Regions from separate parts of the Diaphorobacter sp. LI3 genome, predicted to be linked through region 2. Evidence: predicted binding sites of a transcription regulator. Region 2 holds the regulator's gene; each other region holds the start of a gene.
What was found. Region 2 encodes LexA, which represses DNA repair genes until DNA is damaged. Its sites were predicted from a motif close to ACTGTATNNNNATACAGT; they were not measured.

Region 1 (6,190 bases), 1.2 Mb from region 2:
CGGGTGATGTACGGCGTGCAGGATGTCCGCGCTGACATGGTTGGGAAGGTGCCCACGCGGACCTGCGATGCGCCGTTTCAGGAACACGGGATAGTCGCCCGACGCCAGAAGGTCGGCGTCGTGGTTGGCTTCGAGCAGCAGCGCGTGACAACCCTGCAGCCGTTCCACCACCGTTTCTGCCGCATGGCCCAGGTCGGTCAGTAGGCCGATGTGCGTCGCGCCATCGCTGCAGCGCAAGTGCAATGGTTCACGTGCGTCATGCGGCACGCTGAAAGGATGTGCGCAAAAGCTGCCCATATCGACGGGTACGCCATCGCACGCCACATGCAACAGGCCGTCAAGGTCGGGTGACCCTAGGGCGCCGTAGGTGCCCTCGCTCATCCAAACGGGGATGCGTTCGCGCAGGGCGAGCTTCAGCACGCAGCCCACATGATCGGAATGCTCATGCGTGATGAAGACGGCATCCAACTGCGCCGGGGCCGTACCCGCAGCCTCCAGGCGCCATTGCAGTTGCCGGATGCCCAGCCCGCAATCCACGAGCAGGCGCCGGGTATGCGCGCCGCTGCGCCCTTCAACCAGCGTGGCGTTGCCGGTGCTGCCGCTGGCCAGATTGCGAAAGCGCAGCATCGTGTAGGCGCAAGCGGCGCGGCGCCGCGCCGCCCCTTTTACTTCAGATCATCCGCGAGCACGCGCACGATGCGCTGTGCATTGGCGGAGGTCTCGGGCGCGCCTGCGGCGTTGAGCACCGACACCGTGCTTCGGTTGCCCTCGCTGCGCACCACGATGCGGTACTTCAGCGGCGGCACCGCGTCGGGCGAGCGGCTGAACAGCTTGCTGAAGAAGCCTTGCTCCTTCTTCTCGGTCGGGGCGACGTAGCGGACGAAGTACACGCCCTGGCTGCGGTCTCGGTCCTCCACGGTGAAGCCGGTGCGGTCCAGCGACACGCCTACGCGGCGCCAAGCGCGGTCGAAGCCTTCATCAAGCTGCACCACCGGCACGTTGTCCACCGTGGCCATACGCGCGGACGGGGCGGAGGGTACGGGCGCTGCGGCGGCGGCCTTGGATTGCTCCTCGCTCACGCCCAGCTTGACCATCAGCCGGCGCAGGAATTCGGTTTCCAGTTCCGGATCAGCCGGGCGGGGCTGCCAGACGGTGTTGTCCTTCTGGGTGTTGGTGTAGACCTCCACCATGCCGCGGTGGCTGATGTAGATCTCCGTGCCGCCGCTGGCGTTGCGCTCCAGGCGGGTCCGGAACTTGTCGCGTTCGCCCGTGGAATACAGCGAATCGAAGACCTTGCCGATCGTGGAGCGGATGATGTCCTGCGGCAGCTTGGCGCGGTTTTCGGCCCAGTCGGTCTCCAGCAGGCCGAGCTTGGGTTGTTCCAGCACGTACACGAAGCCGTTTTCGATCCAGAAGTCACGCACCGGGTCCCACAGTTGGTCGGCAGGGCGGTCCACCACCAGCCATCGTTGGTTGCCGTCGCGCTCGATGCGTACGTCTCCAATGGACTTCGGGGCTGCGCTCGCCGCGCCGCGGGGCTGTTGCGCCTGGCCGGCTTCGAAAGCGGCAGCAGACACGACGCCGCCAGGCACCGTGTAGCGTGTGTCGCGCGAGAGCTGCGTCAGGTCCGGAGGCACCTCCAGGGTTGCCCCCTTGGTGGCGCTTTTGTAATCGATCTTGTCGTTCTCCAGCACGGAGCAGGCGGACAGGGTCACGGCAAGGCCCAGCAGGCCCAAACGGGTGGTAGCGTTCACGCGAAAATCCTCATTGATCCAGATTCGGCCGGGAGCGTTCCAAATACGCTGCAAGCTGGCAACAGGCTGGGTGAAATTAGAGCTTAGAGCAGCCCCGCGGCGCGCAGGGCGGCCTCGACCACGGCTTCGTTGCCCTGGCTCAGGGGCGTCATGGGCAGGCGCAGAGCGCCGCCGCACAGGCCCATGCGCTGCACAGCCCACTTCACGGGGATGGGGTTGGCCTCGACGAACAGTTGCTTGTGCACGGGCATCAGGCGGAACTGGATCTCCATGGCACGGCGGGTGTCGCCGGCCAGCGCGGCTACGCATAGCTCGTGCATCAGGCGGGGCGCCACGTTGGCCGTCACGCTGATGTTGCCCTGGCCGCCGCACAGCATGAGCGCCACGGCCGTGGGGTCATCGCCGGAATACACGGCAAAGCCCTTGGGCACGTCGCGGATGAGCCATTGCGCGCGTTCGATGTTGCCTGTGGCTTCCTTGATGCCCACGATGCCGGGCACCTGCGTGAGGCGCAGCACGGTTTCGTGCTGCATGTCCGCCACCGACCGGCCGGGCACGTTGTACAGCACCATCGGCAGGTCGCCCACGGCCTCGGCGATCGCCTTGAAGTGGCGGTACTGGCCTTCCTGCGTGGGCTTGTTGTAATAGGGCACGACCTGCAACTGGCTGTCGGCGCCGACCTTCTTGGCGAACCTGGCCAGCTCGATGGCCTCGGCCGTGGAATTGGCGCCGCAGCCCGCCATGATGGGCACGCGCTTGGCGGCCTGTTCCACGGACACGCGAATGATTTCGCAGTGCTCCTCCACGTTCACTGTGGGCGATTCGCCGGTCGTGCCCACCACGCCGATGCAGTCGGTGCCTTCTGCGATGTGCCAGTCGATGAGTTTGCGCAGCGCGGGGTAGTCCACACTGCCGTCGTCATGCATGGGCGTGACGAGGGCGACGATGCTGCCGGTCAGGGGGGCGCTGGGAGAAGTCATGTCCGCGTTCAAAAACGGTAAAAAGACATTCTAACTAGACGGGGCCCTGCAGCGGCGCGCGCAGAGGCGCGCGCAGAGGCCCGTCCATGGACGGCGCAGGCCGCACGGCGACGATGCGCTGCACGAAGCGCGCGGGCGCGTCGAGGAAGCCTTCCTCATAAGCCACGATGCGCAGGTCCCGGCAGGCCTGCAGCAGTTCGCCCGGCCTCAGCAGGAATTCGGCCCGTGCGGGCCGGCCGACAGTTTCGTTGCCCACGGCGAAGGTCTCATAGAGCAGCACGCCACCGGGCGCCACGCTGTCCACGATGGTGGGCAGCAAAGGACGCCACAGGTAATTGGTGACCACCACGCCGGCAAAGCGCTGCCCGGGCAGGGGCCAGGGGCTAGCCTCGATATCCGCGACGATCGTTGCGCCCCATGGCGCTATGCTTTCGATAGCTTCTGGCGCTTTGTCTATGCCCGTTACCGGGTGTTTTCTTTCATGGAACCAGCGCATGTGACGGCCGTGACCGCAAGCCACGTCCAGCACACTGCCGCCTGCAGGCACCAGGTGGGACCAGCGCTGTATCCATTCCGAGGCCGCGGGCAGCGGCGCATGGGCGGTGCCGTGCGGGGCCATCGTCAGAAGCAGGCCCAGATCTGGTCCGCCAGCGTCAGCATGAAGTCGGGCTGCAGGTACAGCGCGAACACCCCCAGCAGCACCGCGAGCAGCGCAGCTGCGACGATCGACCGCTTGTACAGGGTGCGCATGGTCAGGCCGCCTGAGGGGTGGCGCGCACGATGGCGCCCTCGCGTACGGGCAGGTTCACCAGGCCGGCGAGGATGCCCAGCACAATTGCCAGGTACCACACGATGTCGTAGCTGCCCGTGCGGTCATACAGATAGCCGCCCAGCCACACGCCCAGGAAACTGCCGATCTGGTGGCTGAAGAACACGAAGCCGCTGAGCATGGACAGGTGCTGCACCCCGAAGATCTGCGCAACGGTGGCATTGGTGGGGGGCACCGTGGACAGCCACAGTGCGCCGATCACGGCCGAGAACACGTAGACCGACAACGGCGACAGCGGCACCAGCAGGAAGATGGTGATGGCCACGGCACGGGCGAAATAGATGAACGCCAGGATGTGGCGCTTCGGAATCCGTTGGCCCAGCGAGCCCGCGATATAGGTGCCGAACACGTTGAACAGCCCGATCAGCGCCAGCGCATAGCTGGCCACCTGGGGCGTGAGGCCCTGGTCGCGCAGATAGCTGGGCATGTGCACACCGATGAACACCACCTGGAAGCCGCACACGAAGTAGCCGGCGGTGAGCAGCAGGAAGCTGCGGTAGCGCAGCGCCTCGGCAAAGGCCTCGCCCACGGACTGGGTACGTTTGATGGGGGCGCTGCCATGAAAGCCCGGCTCGCGCAGGCCGAAGGCCAGCGGAACGATCAGGATCACCATGGCCGAGAGCACCAGCAGGGCCTCTTGCCAGCCCAGGCGCAGGATCAGTTGCCCCTCCAGCGGCACCATGAGGAACTGGCCGAACGAGCCCGCCGCAGCGGCCACGCCCATGGCCCAGGAGCGCTTGTCGGCAGGGATCTGCCGGCCCAGCACCCCGTAGATGATGGCGTAGGTGGTGCCCGCCTGCGCAGCGCCGATCAGCACGCCCGTGGTCAGCGAAAACAGCAGCGGCGTGGGAGACAGCGCCATGCCGGCCAGGCCCATGGCGTAGAGCGCTGCGCCGCCGATCAGCACGCGGAAGGCGCCCAGGCGGTCGGCCAGCATGCCGCCAAAGATGCCGAACAGCCCCCAGGACAGGTTCTGAATGGCCATGGCCAGGGCAAAGGTCTGGCGTGTCCAGCCCATGTCCTGGGTGATGGGCTGCAGCCACAGGCCGAAGCCGTGCCGGATGCCCATGGACAGAGTGACGATGGCGGCGCCGCAGATCAGCACCTGGGCCATGGACAGTTTTCGGGTTGCGTCGTGCATCCGGCGAATGTAGCGAAAACCCGTGTCGCCTGCTTGGCGCCCCCCTGTGCGGCACGCTGGCGGGGCAAGAAAGCGCCACCATCCTGGTTTTATATCCAGCACTACAATCCGCCGCCATGGCAGTCAAACCCGCATCCACCTCCGCCAGCGACTACTCCGAAGGCTCGATCCGCGTCCTCAAGGGACTGGAGCCCGTCAAGCAGCGGCCGGGCATGTACACCCGCACCGACAACCCCCTGCACATCATCCAGGAGGTGCTGGACAACGCGGCCGACGAGGCGCTGGCGGGCTTTGGCAAGAAGATCAAGGTGACCTTGCACACCGACGGCTCGGTGAGCGTGGAGGACGACGGCCGGGGCATTCCGTTCGGCCTGCATCCCGAGGAGAACGCACCGGTCGTGGAGCTGGTGTTCACCCGCCTGCACGCGGGCGGCAAGTTCGACAAGGGCAAGGGCGGGGCCTACAGCTTCTCGGGCGGCCTGCATGGTGTGGGCGTAAGCGTCACCAACGCCCTGGCCACACGGCTGGAGGTGGCCACCCACCGCGAGGGCCAGGTGGCGCGCCTGGTGTTTGCGGGCGGCGACGTGACCGAGCCGCTGGCGGCGCGCCCGCTGCAGGCGGGCGAGCGCAAGCAGGGCACCACCGTGCGCGTCTGGCCCGACGCCAAATACTTTGAGTCCAGCAACCTTCCGATGGGCGAGCTGACGCACCTGCTGCGCAGCAAGGCGGTGCTCATGCCCGGCGTCACGGTGCAGCTGGTCAATGAAAAGACGCGCGACACCCAGACCTGGCAGTACAAGGGTGGCCTGCGCGACTACCTGGCGCAGACGCTGAGCGCTGACCCGGTGATCCCGCTGTTCGAGGGCGAGGGCTTCGCCGACCGCCACAACGAGAGCTTTGCCGAGGGCGAGGGCGCCGCATGGTGTGTGGCCTTCACCGAGGAAGGCCAGCCGGTGCGCGAGAGCTACGTGAACCTGATCCCCACCAGCGCCGGCGGCACCCATGAAAGCGGCCTGCGCGACGGCCTGTTCAACGCGGTCAAGAGCTTCATCGAGCTGCACTCGCTCCTGCCCAAGGGCGTGAAGCTACTGCCCGAGGACGTGTTTGCGCGCGCCAGCTATGTGCTGGCGGCCAAGGTGCTGGACCCGCAGTTCCAGGGGCAGATCAAGGAGCGGCTGAATTCGCGCGACGCCGTGCGGCTGGTGTCCAGCTTCGTGCGCCCGGCGCTGGAGCTGTGGCTGAACCAGCACGTGGAATACGGCAAGAAGCTGGCCGAACTGGCCATCAAGGCCGCGCAGACACGGCAAAAGGCCGGCCAGAAGGTCGAAAAGCGCAAGGGCTCGGGCGTGGCCGTGCTGCCCGGCAAGCTCACCGACTGCGAAAGCCGTGACCTGGCCTACAACGAGGTCTTCCTGGTCGAGGGCGACTCGGCCGGCGGCAGTGCCAAGATGGGCCGCGACAAGGAAAGCCAGGCCATCCTGCCGCT
Region 2 (6,190 bases):
CAGAACTACATCAACATCCGCCGCGTGCGCGAGTGGCGCGACATCCATTCGCAGCTGCTCACCGTGGTGCGGGAGCACCAGTGGCAGGTGAACACCGAGCCCGCGGGCTACGAGGCCGTGCACCTGTCCATGCTGTCGGGCCTGCTGGGCAACATTGGTTACAAGGCCGAGGAGAGCGAGGCCTATCTGGGCGCGCACGGCATCAAGTTCCACCCGCACCCGGGCGCGCACCTGTCCAAGAAGCCCGGCCGCTGGATCGTCGCGGCCGAGCAGGTCGAGACCTCGCGCCTGTACGGCCGCGGTATCGCGGCGATCGAACCGCAATGGCTGGAAGAGGTGGGCGGCCATCTGCTCAAGAAGCAACTGCTGGACCCGCATTGGTCCAAGAAACAGGCCGACGTGGTCGCGCTCGAGCGCGCCACGCTCTACGGCCTGGTGGTCTACAACGGCCGCCGCGTGAGCTATGGCCGCGTGGATCCGTACGAGGCGCGCAACCTGTTCATTCGCCAGGCGCTGGTCGAGGGCGAGTGGGAGACGCATTGGCCGTTCCTGGGCGCCAACCTCAAGCTGGTGCGCAAGGTGCAGGAGCTGGAGCACAAGAGCCGCCGCCAGGACGTGCTGGTGGACGACGAGCTCATCTTCGCCTTCTACGACCAGCAGATTCCCAAAGACGTGTACAGCGGCGCCACGTTCGACAAGTGGTTCCGCAGTGCCGGCAAGGAGAACGCCGGCCTGCTGCTTCTCAAGCGCGACGAGCTGATGCGCCATGAGGCCGCGGGCATCACCACCGACAACTTTCCCAAGACGGTGAAGCTGGGCGGCGTGGACTGCACGGCCAGCTACCTGCACAGCCCCGGTGACGCGCGCGACGGGGTCACCGTCACGGTGCCGCTGTTCGTGCTGAACCAGGTGAGCGAGGAGCGTGCGGAATGGCTGGTGCCCGGCATGCTCAAGGACAAGATCCAGGCGCTGCTCAAGAGCCTGCCGCAGCGCCCGCGCAGCCGCTTCGTGCCGCTGCCGGAAAGTGCTGCGCGGCTGGCGTCGCTGTTCACCGAGGAAGAGCGTTGGGCCCAGGGCAGCTTGATCGACACGCTGCTCAAGCAAGTGCGCGATGAAACCTCGCTCGACGTGAAGCGCGCGGACTTCAAGCTGGACATGCTCAGCCCGCACCTGTTCATGAACTTTCGCGTGACGGATGAGCACGGCCGCCAGCTCGGCCAGGGACGCAACCTGGGCGCGCTCAAGGCGGAGTGGGGGAGCAAGGCACGTGGGGCGTTCCAGGCGCTTGCTTCATTAAAGATAGCTGGTGGCGCTCACCAGAAGCCAGACTCCGGTGGAAAACCATCTGAAACCAAGGAAAACCGGGCGCCAGCAGCTATAAAAAAAGAACCACTCGTCGGCGCGCCCGCGGCCCGCAAGGCCGATGCCCGCTACGAGGATTGGAGCTTTGGCGAACTGCCCGAGCTGATGGAAATCGCCAAGGGTAGCCAGACGCTGATCGGCTTCCCCGCGCTCATCGACCACGGCGATGCGGTGGGCATCGAGGTGTTCGACGAACCCGAAGTCGCCGCCGCGCGCCACCGCGTGGGCCTGCGCCGGCTGTTTGCGCTGCAGATCAAGGACGCGCTCAAGTACCTGGAAAAGAACATCCCCGATCTGCAGAAGATGGCTGTGGCCTTCATGCCGCTGGGCACGCAGGAGGAGCTGCGCGCACAAATCATCGACGTGGCCATCGACCGCGCCTTCCTGCAAGAGCCGCTGCCCAGCAACGAGGCACAGTTCAAGCAGCGCGTGCAGGACGGGCGCGGGCGCCTCACGCTGATCGCCAACGAGGTGGCGCGCATGGCGGCGGCCATCCTCATCGAATACGCCGCCACGCAGCGCAAGATCAAGGACACCAAGAACGCTCCCGAGGCCACGGCCGACGCGTCACAGCAGCTGCAGCGCCTGATGCCCAAGCACTTCATCGCCGCCGCGCCCTGGGCGCAGCTGCAGCACTACGCGCGCTACCTCAAGGCCATCACCACGCGTCTGGACAAGTACCGCGCCGACCCGGCACGCGATGCCGCCAAGCTCAAGGAACTGCAGCCGCTGGAGCAGCGGTACTGGCGCCTGGTCGCCGAGCGCAAGGGCCAGGTGGACGCCCGCATGCAGGAGTACCGCTGGATGCTGGAGGAACTGCGCGTGAGCTTCTTCGCGCAGGAGTTGCGCACGCCGTATCCGGTCAGCGGCAAGCGGCTGGACAAGGTCTGGTCGCAACTGGTGTCTTGAGGGGCTCTCGCGCGGGGCAAGCCTGCAGGACAGGTGTGCCGCCACCGGCTGCCGTGGGCGGGGCCGTTCATGCTTTGGCGCGCACCGCGAGCGTCCGCCAACCCGTCACCCAGCCGGCCCTGGCCGCGACCTGTGTGTGGCCTTCCCGGGCACCGGGCTAGCGGCCGCCAGCGCTCGCCTGGGCGGAACGGCCCTTGCCATCCAACTGCTGGCGGCGCCGATCGCCCCAGCGTCAAGACGTGAGCAGCGCCTTCAGCTCTTCGGCGGACAAGTCCCGCGCCGCGCCAAACCCTGCCACGTGGCGGCCCACCGAAGGGATGATCTGCACGAACTGGAAGTCGCCCAGCGTCGTCATGGGCGCTGCCTCAGGAAAGCGCCGCAGGTAGGCGGCGCGCGCGCTGGCGGCTGCCTCGGGCGCAAGCAGTACGGCTTGCCCTTGGATGGCAACGCGCTCCAGCGCATGCACGGGCTGGGCCGCGTCCTCGGGCGCCGTGATCAGGAGAGAAACCGCGGGCGATTGCCGCAGGTTGCGGGTATGGGCGGCGAGGGCGCTGACATGCAATACCAGCACCTGGGCCGTGGAGTCGATGGCATACGGAACGAACGACACCGCCGGCGTTGTGAATGGCACCGATTCCGCGCCGGGCAGGGTTTGCAGCGTTGCCAGCGCGGCCGTGCGCCGGCCCCACAGCAGTTGCCGCAGCAAGCGGTCCAGGCGGGACTCGTGGGTCATGGCGTGCTTGGGGGCGGGAAGTTGCAAGTGCCGTGCATTGTAGAAACGGGCCTGCGATGAACGCGCTGCGGCCGCGACGCCTTCGAAAAGTGTCAGAAGCGGTCGCAGCAGTGCCCCGCGGTCAGCGCAGGGCCAGGCGCTCCAGTTCCGCGCACACATCGGCCATGCGGCCGGAAATCACGAGCTTGCAGGCGTCGTCGGTGTCATGGCGCAGGATCACGCGCAGGGGGAGCGAACGGGTGGAGATCGCAGGCCGCAGACCTGTGTGCTGCATGGCCGCATCCGCGGCAGGCATGGCAAAGGCGCGGTGGCGGGCCGGATTTTCTTGCGCCATACCCGCCACGGCGGGGCTATCGAGAGGGCCGGCGTTGGGCGTCGCTCCCTGGAGCGCATCGGCGCGTCCGTGCGTGGTGCAGGCAGAGGTTGCCGCGCCGCGCGACATATGGCGTGCAGCCAGTCCCCATCGGCGCAGGCGGCGCAAGGGGCGGGAAAGGGAGGCAAAGGCAAAGAGGGCAAATCCCATGTGAAGACTCCGGCATGCCAGGGCATGAAGGTGGAACACAGGCAGGATTGCCAAGGACGTCAAGCGCGCATCCGCAGGGTTGGCATGCCGCAGCCACGGGGCATGCCCGGGCTACCGCCTGCCAAACGCCCGCCACCTGCGGCGGCGCTGCATTCAACGGACTACATGAGCATGGTGTTGCGTATCAGGCCCACGGCCAGCCCTTCGATCTCGAAAGGTTCGCCCGGCTCGACGCGGATCACCGGGTAGTCGGGGTTCTCGGGCAGCAGTTCGATGGCGCTGCCTGTGCGGCGCAGGCGCTTGACCGTGACGTCATCGCCCAGGCGCGCCACGATGATTTGCCCGTTGCGCGCCTCGCGCGTTGCCTGTACGGCGAGCAGGTCGCCGTCCATGATGCCCGCGTCGCGCATGGACATGCCGCGCACCTTGAGCAGGTAGTCGGGCTTGTGCGCAAACAGGCTGCCTTCCACCGTATAGGTCTGGTCCACATGCTCCTGGGCGAGAATGGGCGAGCCGGCCGCCACGCGGCCCACCAGCGGCAGCGTGAGCTGCGACAGGCCGGGTATCGGCAGGTTGAACTGGGCGCCGCGCGCCGCATTGATGTTGCGCACGGTTTCGCCGCGCAGGCGGATGCCGCGCGAGGTGCCGCTGACCAGTTCGATCACGCCCTTGCGGGCCAGCGCCTGCAGGTGCTCCTCGGCCGCGTTGGCGGACTTGAAACCCAGCTCTGCCGCGATCTCGGCGCGGGTGGGCGGGGCGCCGGTGCGCGCGATGGCGGTCTGGATCAGGTCCAGGATCTGCTGCTGGCGGGCGGTGAGCTTGGGACTGTCGAGCATGGTGCGATCCAATGCGGTCGGTGGTTGAGTGGGTTACTGTTTTTTAATCCAGTATCTGTATTTTTGAACAGTTTTTGGAGGGATGCAAGTGGCAGCTGCAAGAAAAATCGTCGTTATGGGCACCGGCGGCACGATTGCGGGCTCTTCCGCGGTGCAAGGTGCGAACGTGGGCTACACGGCCGGGCAGATCGGCGTGGAGCAATTGCTGGCCGCGGTGCCCGGGCTGGTGCAGGCCGGGGGCGGCGCGCTGGTGGCCGAACAGGTGGCGCAGCTGGACAGCAAGGACATGGGCTTTGACGTGTGGGCGCGCCTGGCCGGTCGCTGCGCCGCACACCTGGCCGACCCGGCCGTTGCCGGCGTCGTCGTCACCCACGGCACGGATACGCTGGAGGAAACCGCCTGGCTGCTGCACAACCTGCTCGATACCACCGCCAAGCCGGTGGTACTGACCTGTGCCATGCGCCCGGCCACGGCGCTCGCGCCGGACGGGCCGCAGAACCTGCTGGATGCCGTCACGCTGGCGGCCGATCCCTCAGCGCGGGGGGTTCTGATGGCGGCCGCTGGCGTGGTGCACGGGGCACGCGAGGTGAGCAAGGTGCACCCGCTGCGGCTGGACGCGTTCGACTCCGGCGATGCTGGGCCTCTGGGATGGATGGAAGCGGGGCGCGTGCGCTGGGCCCGCGGCCTTGCGCCGCAGGTGGAACAGCCCGCGCATGGCGCGCTGGTGCCGATCCTGCCAGATGCAGCCTGGCCACGCGTGGAAATCGTCCTCAGCCACGCCAGCGCGGATGGCGCGTTGGTGGACTGGCTGGTGGAGAAGGGCGTGCGCGGCATCGTGGTGGCCGCCACCGGCAATGGCACGCTGCACCATGCGCTGGAGGCCGCGCTCGCGCGTGCCGTGGCGGCCGGGGTGCAGGTGCGCGTGGCTTCGCGCTGCCCGCAGGGGCGGATGATGGACCTGACGGGTACGCCCTGGCGCGATGCGGATGGGCTGAGCCCTGTGAAGGCACGGGTCAGCCTGCTGCTGGAGTTGATGCAGTCCGCTAATTCATAAGCACCGTCATGGGCCGAGGCGCTTGCCTGGGCACAAAGCACAACGCCCCGCGTTGCGGGGCGTTGGCGGGCGCCGGCGGCGGGTTCGTCAGCTTGACAGTGCCGTCAGGGCGCGCTGGGTGATTTCCTCCACGCTGCCGGTGCCTTGAATGGCACGATACTTGGGCGCGTTGGCGGGATCGGTCTTGGCCCAGCTGGAGTAATAGTCCACCAGCGGACGGGTCTGGTCGCTGTAGACCTGCAGGCGCTTCTTGACGGTTTCTTCCTTGTCGTCCTCGCGCTGCACCAGGGGCTCGCCCGTCACGTCGTCCTTGCCTTCGACCTTGGGCGGGTTGAACTTCACGTGGTAGGTGCGGCCCGAAGCCGGGTGGGAGCGGCGGCCGCTCATGCGCTCGATGATGGCGTCGAACGGCACGTCGATCTCCAGCACATAGTCGAGCTTCACGCCCGCGGCTTTCATGGCGTCTGCCTGGGGGATGGTGCGTGGGAAGCCGTCGAACAGGAAACCCTGGGCACAGTCGGGCTCGGCGATGCGCTCCTTCACCAGGTTAATGATCAGGTCGTCGCTGACGAGCTGGCCCGCATCCATGACGGCCTTGGCCTGCAGGCCCAGGGGCGTGCCGGCCTTGACGGCGGCGCGCAGCATGTCGCCGGTGGAGATCTGGGGGATGCCGAATTTCTGGCAGATGAACGCGGCCTGCGTACCCTTTCCGGCGCCGGGAGCGCCGAGCAGAATCAGTCTCATGGATGTCCTCTAGTGTTTTGAAATCAGCG
Region 3 (6,190 bases), 1.4 Mb from region 2:
GGCGTGTCGGCGGGCTGGTCGCCAAAGCGCTGGCGCCAGACGGCCCGGGCGCGCTGCAGTTCGGTGCCCGTCAGCTGGGCGGCGGTGCTGCGCACCAAATCCTCGTCCAGCCCCTTGCGCCGCAGCTCCTGCAGCACGCGCTGGGTGCCGAAGCGCTCCGCGCGGCGGTGCACCACGGACTCGGCCACGCGCTCTGCATTGATGAAGTCGCGCGCCTGCAGCTCGTCCAGCAGCGCCGGCAGATCGTCGCCCTCCTGCACGTGGCGCGCCAGCTTGGCCTGCAGTTCGGTGCGCGAATGCTCGCGCTGGGCAAGCAGGCGCAGCGCACGGCCCTTGAGGGAGAGGGCGGTGAATCCCATGAATGCTATTGAAAAAAGAGCTTCCAGCGCTTGATGGTCAAGCGCTGGAAGCAGATTTCGTTCAAAAACCCCGGTGCGCGGTTACGCTTCGATCTCGCCCGTCTTGTCGGCCTTCTTGCCGCGCGCAGGCTTGTCTTCGGGCAGGTCGGCCGCCGGGCTCGCGTGGCCCGTGGGCAGCAGTGCGATGCCCAGGCTTTCGCGCACCTTGTTCTCGATCTCCACGGCCAGGCCGGGGTTCTCGCGCAGGAACTCGCGGGCGTTGTCGCGGCCCTGGCCGATCTTTTCGCCGTTGTAGGCGTACCAGGCGCCACTCTTTTCCAGGATGCGCGCGTTCACGCCCATGTCGATGATCTCGCCCTCGCGCGAGATGCCCTCGCCGAACAGGATGTCGAACTCGGCCGTCTTGAACGGGGGCGAGACCTTGTTCTTCACCACTTTCACCTTGGTCTCGTTGCCGATCGCCTCGTCGCCCTTCTTGATGGTGCCGGTGCGGCGGATGTCCAGGCGCACCGAGGCGTAGAACTTCAGCGCATTGCCGCCGGTGGTGGTCTCGGGGCTGCCGAACATCACGCCGATCTTCATGCGGATCTGGTTGATGAAGATGACCATGCAGTTGGTCTTCTTGATGGTGGCGGTGAGCTTGCGCAGCGCCTGGCTCATCAGGCGTGCCTGCAGGCCGGGCAGGGCGTCGCCCATCTCGCCCTCGATTTCCGCCTTGGGCGTGAGCGCGGCGACCGAGTCCACCACGATCAGGTCCACGGCGCCCGAGCGCACCAGGCTGTCCACGATCTCCAGCGCCTGCTCGCCCGTGTCCGGCTGGCTGATGAGCAGGTCGGTGAGCTGAACGCCGAGCTTGCTGGCGTACTGCACATCCAGCGCATGCTCGGCATCCACGAAAGCGCACTGGCCGCCTTGCTTCTGCATCTCGGCGATGACCTGCAGCGTGAGCGTGGTCTTGCCCGAGCTTTCCGGCCCGTAGATCTCGATCACGCGGCCGCGCGGCAGGCCGCCCACGCCCAGGGCGATGTCCAGGCCCAGCGAGCCGGTGGAGACCACCTGGATGTCCTCAATGGCCTCGCCCTCGCCCAGGCGCATGATGGTGCCCTTGCCAAACTGCTTTTCGATCTGCGCGAGGGCGGCTTGCAGGGCCTTGGCCTTTTCGCTGTTGACGGCGGTTGCGTTGCCTTTGACGGTGGCGTCCATGGAATGCTCCTTCGGGTCGGGGTCACGGTGAAATCGTGTGCCTGCCTGGAAACTGTTTCCAATGACAGGCTGGATGCTTGAACAGTAGTTTATGGGCGGTTGGTGCGTTATCCAATCAATTTTTGGTCAGTTTGGCTGACAATGTGCGGATGACCGCTCCCCCCAACCCCGATGACCGCTGGCGCCAGACCCACCTGGGCCGCCTGCTGGGCCATGCCATGCGGCGCTTCGATGCGCGCGTGCTGCAGCTCATGGCCCGCGACGTGCAGGTGCCGCTGGCGCTGTCCAACCTCGCGGCGCGCGACCAGGTGAGCGCCGCGCACATCCACATCACGCGGCATCTGTCGCTGCAGGGGGACCGCCTCACCGACCTGGCCGAGCGCGCGGGCATGACCAAGCAGTCCATGGCCGCGCTGGTGGAGCAGTGCGCGGCCTGGGGCCTGGTCACGCGCGAGCCCGATCCGCGCGATGCGCGTGCGCGCCTGGTGCGCTTCACGCCCACGGGACTGGCGTGGCTGCAGGCGTTTCGCGCGGCGGTGGCGCAGGCCGAGGGCGAGTTCCGCGCCGAGGTGGGGCAGGACGTGGCCACGGTGGTCGCGCTGGGTCTGGAGGCCTACGCCGGCGGCGAGGGCACGGCGGCCTAGAATTCAGATAGAGCGCAGGCCGGCGCACGACAACCAGGAGAGACACCCCATGCGCATCCTCATCGCCGAAGACGACCAGGTGCTTGCCGACGGGCTGCTGCGCACGCTGCGCGGCTCGGGCGCCGTGGTGGACCATGTGGCCAGCGGCACCGAGGTCGATACCGCGCTCCTGACCAACAACGAGTTCGACCTGCTGATCCTCGACCTGGGCCTGCCCAAGATGCACGGCCTGGAGGTGCTCAAGCGCCTGCGTGGGCGCGGCTCGGCGCTGCCGGTGCTGATCCTCACGGCGGCCGACAGCGTGGACGAGCGCGTGAAGGGCCTGGACCTGGGCGCCGACGACTACATGGCCAAGCCGTTCGCGCTGTCGGAGCTGGAGGCGCGCGTGCGTGCGCTCACGCGACGCGGCATGGGCGGCACCAGCAGCGCCATCCGCCACGGGCCCCTGGTGTACGACCAGGCGGGCCGCGTGGCCACCATCGACGGCAAGATGGTGGAGCTGTCCGCGCGCGAGCTGGGCCTGCTGGAGGTGCTGCTGCAGCGCGCCGGCCGCCTGGTGAGCAAGGAGCAGCTGGTGGAGCGCCTGTGCGAGTGGGGCGAGGAGGTGAGCAACAACGCCATCGAGGTCTACATCCACCGCCTGCGCAAGAAGATCGAGCGCGGGCCGATCCGCATCGCCACCGTGCGCGGCCTGGGCTACTGCCTGGAAAAGATCCCCAGCTGACGGGACCCGTGGATGCTCTGTTATTGATAGCTGTTTGCGCTTGATGCATAAGCGCTAGCGGCCAAAAACACCCACCACCTTGAAAATCTTCCAGCGCGAGCAGCGCTCCCTCTTCGGCGAAATCCTGGACTGGATGCTCACGCCGCTGCTGCTGCTGTGGCCGGTGAGCCTGGCGCTGACCTGGCTGGTGGCCCAGGGCCTGGCCAACAAGCCCTTCGACCGCGCGCTGGAGTACAACGCCCATGCGTTGGCGCAGCTCGTCACGGTGCACGACGGCAAGGTGCTGTTCAACCTGCCCCAGCCCGCCAGCGAGATCCTGCGCGCCGACGAGTCCGACATCGTCTATTACCAGGTGCTTTCGCCCACGGGCGACTACCTGTCGGGCGAACGCGACCTGCCGCGTCCGCCGCCCGAGGAGCAGGCGTTCTCCGGCGAGGTGCGGCTGCGCGACGCCGAGCTGCGCGGCATCGACATCCGCGTGGCCTACATCTGGGTGCGCGTGCCGCTGGAGGGCGCCCCCGCCGCGCTGGTGCAGGTGGCCGAGACACGCGCCAAGCGCAGCGTGCTGGCCACCGAGATCATCAAGGGCGTGATGCTGCCGCAGTTCGTCATCCTGCCGCTGGCGGTGCTGCTGGTCTGGCTGGCACTGGCGCGCGGCATCAAGCCGCTGCACCAGCTGGAGGAGCGCATCCGCGCGCGCAAGCCCGACGACCTCTCGCCGCTGGACCACAAGGCCGTGCCGATGGAAGTGGCGCCGCTGGTGGATTCGGTGAACGACCTGCTGCGCCGCCTGTCGGAATCCATGGCCACGCAAAAGCGCTTCCTGGCCGACGCCGCGCACCAGCTCAAGACGCCCCTGGCCGGGCTGCGCATGCAGGCCGACCTGGCGCAGCGCGAGGGCACCAGCACCGAGGAGCTCAAGCAGTCGCTCAAGCAGATCGGGCGTTCGTCCATCCGCGCCACGCACACCGTCAACCAGTTGCTGGCGCTGGCGCGGGCCGAGGGCGGCAGCGCCGTGGTGCAGCGCCAGCCGCTGGACCTGGCGCGGCTGGTGATCGAGGTGGTGCGCGACAGCGTGCCGCGCGCCATGGACAAACACATCGACCTGGGCTACGACGGCGTCGAGCCCGGCACCAATGGCGTGTGGATGGACGGCAACCCCACGCTGCTGAAGGAACTGGTGCGCAACCTGGTGGACAACGCCATCAACTACACCCCGTCCAGCGCGCAGCAGCCCGGCGTGATCACCGCGCGCGTGCTGCCCGACCCGTTCAGCCATGTGCTGCTGCTGCAGGTGGAGGACTCGGGCCCCGGCGTGCCCGAGGCTGAGCGCGAACTGGTCTTCCAGCCCTTCTACCGCGCGCTGGGGACGGACGCCGACGGCTCCGGCCTGGGCCTGCCCATCGTGCGCGAGATCGCGCGCCAGCACGGTGCCGAGGTGGAGCTGGAGGACGTGCGCCCCGGCGCGGCCATGCCCGGCGCGCGCTTCAGCGTGCGGTTCGCGGCACGCGAATCGGGGCCATAGCGCTGCCGCTGTCCGATGCTATCGATAAAATAGCTGCTTGCGCTTGATGGGCAAGCGCTGGAGGCCATTTTGGAGGTGGATTCAAGCAGCCGGTGCGGCCGTGCCCGCCGCGGGGTCTGCCAGCGCCAGCAGCCAGTCGCGAAAGCGCACCAGCGTGGCCAGCTGCGCACGCGACTCGGGGTAGCACAGCCAGTAGCCCAGGTCGCTCGTGTAGCCGCCGCCGGGCAGCGGCTCGGTGACGGTGCCGGCGGCAATCTCGTCCCGCACCAGGCAGCGCGGCACCAGGGCCAGGCCCATGCCCACCGACACCGCGCGGATGATGGTCTGGAACTGGTCGAACTGCGGGCCGGCCAGCGGGTCCAGGCCGTTCACGCCATGCGCCTCGGCCCAGTGCTGCCAGGCACCGGGCACGCTCACGTGGCGCAGCAGCGTGTGGCGTGCCACGTCCTGCGGGCTGTGCAGGGGCGGCGCCCCGGCCAGCCCGGCGCGCGGGCCGATCAGGGCCACGTCGTTGCCCGTCAGGTAGTGCGCGCGTGCGCCCGGCCAGTGCCCGTCGCCGAACAGGATGGAGCAGTCCAGCTCGGGGTCGGCAAAGTCGTAGCCGTGCACGTAGGGCACGAAGTGCAGCGTGATCTGCGGGTGCTGCGCACGCAGCTGCGGCAGGCGCGGAATCAGCCACTTGGCGGCCAGCGTGGGCAGCACCGACAGGTGCAGCGCGCCGCCCTCGTCGCCGCTGGTGATCAGCTCCAGCGTGGCCGCCTCCAAGCGGGCGAGCAGGGCGCTCACGGCCTTTTCGTAGCGCTCCCCAGCGGGCGTGAGCGACAGGCGCTTGCGGCTGCGCTCGAACAGCGGAACGCCCACCCAGCGCTCCAGCTCCTGCACCTGCTTGCTCACCGCGCTCTGGGTGAGGTGCAGCGCCTCGGCCGCGCGCGAGATGCCCCCGAAGCGGGCCACGGTACAGAACGCCCGCAGCAGGTGCAGCGGCGGGTGAAGGCGGCGCAGGATCATGGGGTTTGCCGATCAAAACATTCCACAATGGAATGATAACAGGCACAGCTATTGCTTTTCCGTCCGCACCCCTTCGTTTATCTTTCGTGCACCATCAAAGGAGTGAGTCCATGCAACGTCGCAAACTGATTGCCGCGCTGGCGGTTACCTCTGTAGTTTCTGGAATGACCTTCGCCCAGGACAACAGCCGTCCCCTGCGCATCGTCGTGCCCTTCCCGCCGGGCGGCGCCACCGACATTGCCGGCCGCTCGCTGCAGGAACCCCTGCAGCGCCTGCTGGGCCAGCCGGTGGTGATCGAGAACAAGGCCGGTGCGGGCGGCTCCATCGGCATGGCCGAGGTGGCGCGCGCCACCGACGGGCTGACCTTCGGCGTGGCCACGCTGTCCACCCACGGCGTGAACCCGGCCGTGCTGGGCAAGCTGCCCTACGACCCCATCAAGGACTTCGTCGGCGTGACCGAGATCGTCAAGGCGCCCGGCATCATCGTGGTCAACCCCAAGGTGCTGCCCGTCAAGGACTTCGCCGACCTCGTGAAGCACCTGAAGGCCCATCCCGGCAAGGTGGAATACGCGACGCCGGGCAACGGCACCATCGGCCATATGTGGGGCGAGCTGTTCAAGAGCGCCACGGGCACCAGCATGGTGCACATCCCCTACCGCGGTGCGGGCCCGGCCACCAACGACGTGCTGGGCGGCCAGGTGCCGGTGTACTTCGACCAGGTGGCCTC

Region 1: the regulator LexA is predicted to act here: its motif matches at 4,787-4,804, upstream of MRB47_RS06470 (DNA topoisomerase IV subunit B).
Region 3: the regulator LexA is predicted to act here: its motif matches at 1,631-1,648, upstream of recA (recombinase RecA).

Annotation. Positions count from the first base shown of each region.
Region 1 covers NZ_CP094346.1:1,385,059-1,391,248, forward strand. Annotated here, with positions in the region: gene MRB47_RS06445 (MBL fold metallo-hydrolase) at 1-627, opposite strand, end outside; gene bamC (outer membrane protein assembly factor BamC) at 666-1,754, opposite strand; gene dapA (4-hydroxy-tetrahydrodipicolinate synthase) at 1,838-2,734, opposite strand; gene MRB47_RS06460 (class I SAM-dependent methyltransferase) at 2,769-3,353, opposite strand; gene MRB47_RS19955 (hypothetical protein) at 3,356-3,484, opposite strand; gene MRB47_RS06465 (MFS transporter) at 3,487-4,704, opposite strand; gene MRB47_RS06470 (DNA topoisomerase IV subunit B) at 4,821-6,190, shown strand, end outside.
Region 2 covers NZ_CP094346.1:2,606,016-2,612,205, reverse strand. Annotated here, with positions in the region: gene hrpA (ATP-dependent RNA helicase HrpA) at 1-2,271, shown strand, start outside; gene MRB47_RS12070 (CREG family protein) at 2,504-3,004, opposite strand; gene MRB47_RS12065 (hypothetical protein) at 3,126-3,527, opposite strand; gene lexA (transcriptional repressor LexA) at 3,689-4,363, opposite strand; gene MRB47_RS12055 (asparaginase) at 4,446-5,417, shown strand; gene adk (adenylate kinase) at 5,505-6,161, opposite strand.
Region 3 covers NZ_CP094346.1:3,977,592-3,983,781, reverse strand. Annotated here, with positions in the region: gene recX (recombination regulator RecX) at 1-359, opposite strand, end outside; gene recA (recombinase RecA) at 441-1,562, opposite strand; gene MRB47_RS18605 (MarR family winged helix-turn-helix transcriptional regulator) at 1,712-2,206, shown strand; gene MRB47_RS18600 (response regulator transcription factor) at 2,256-2,930, shown strand; gene MRB47_RS18595 (sensor histidine kinase) at 3,010-4,455, shown strand; gene MRB47_RS18590 (LysR substrate-binding domain-containing protein) at 4,537-5,463, opposite strand; gene MRB47_RS18585 (Bug family tripartite tricarboxylate transporter substrate binding protein) at 5,574-6,190, shown strand, end outside.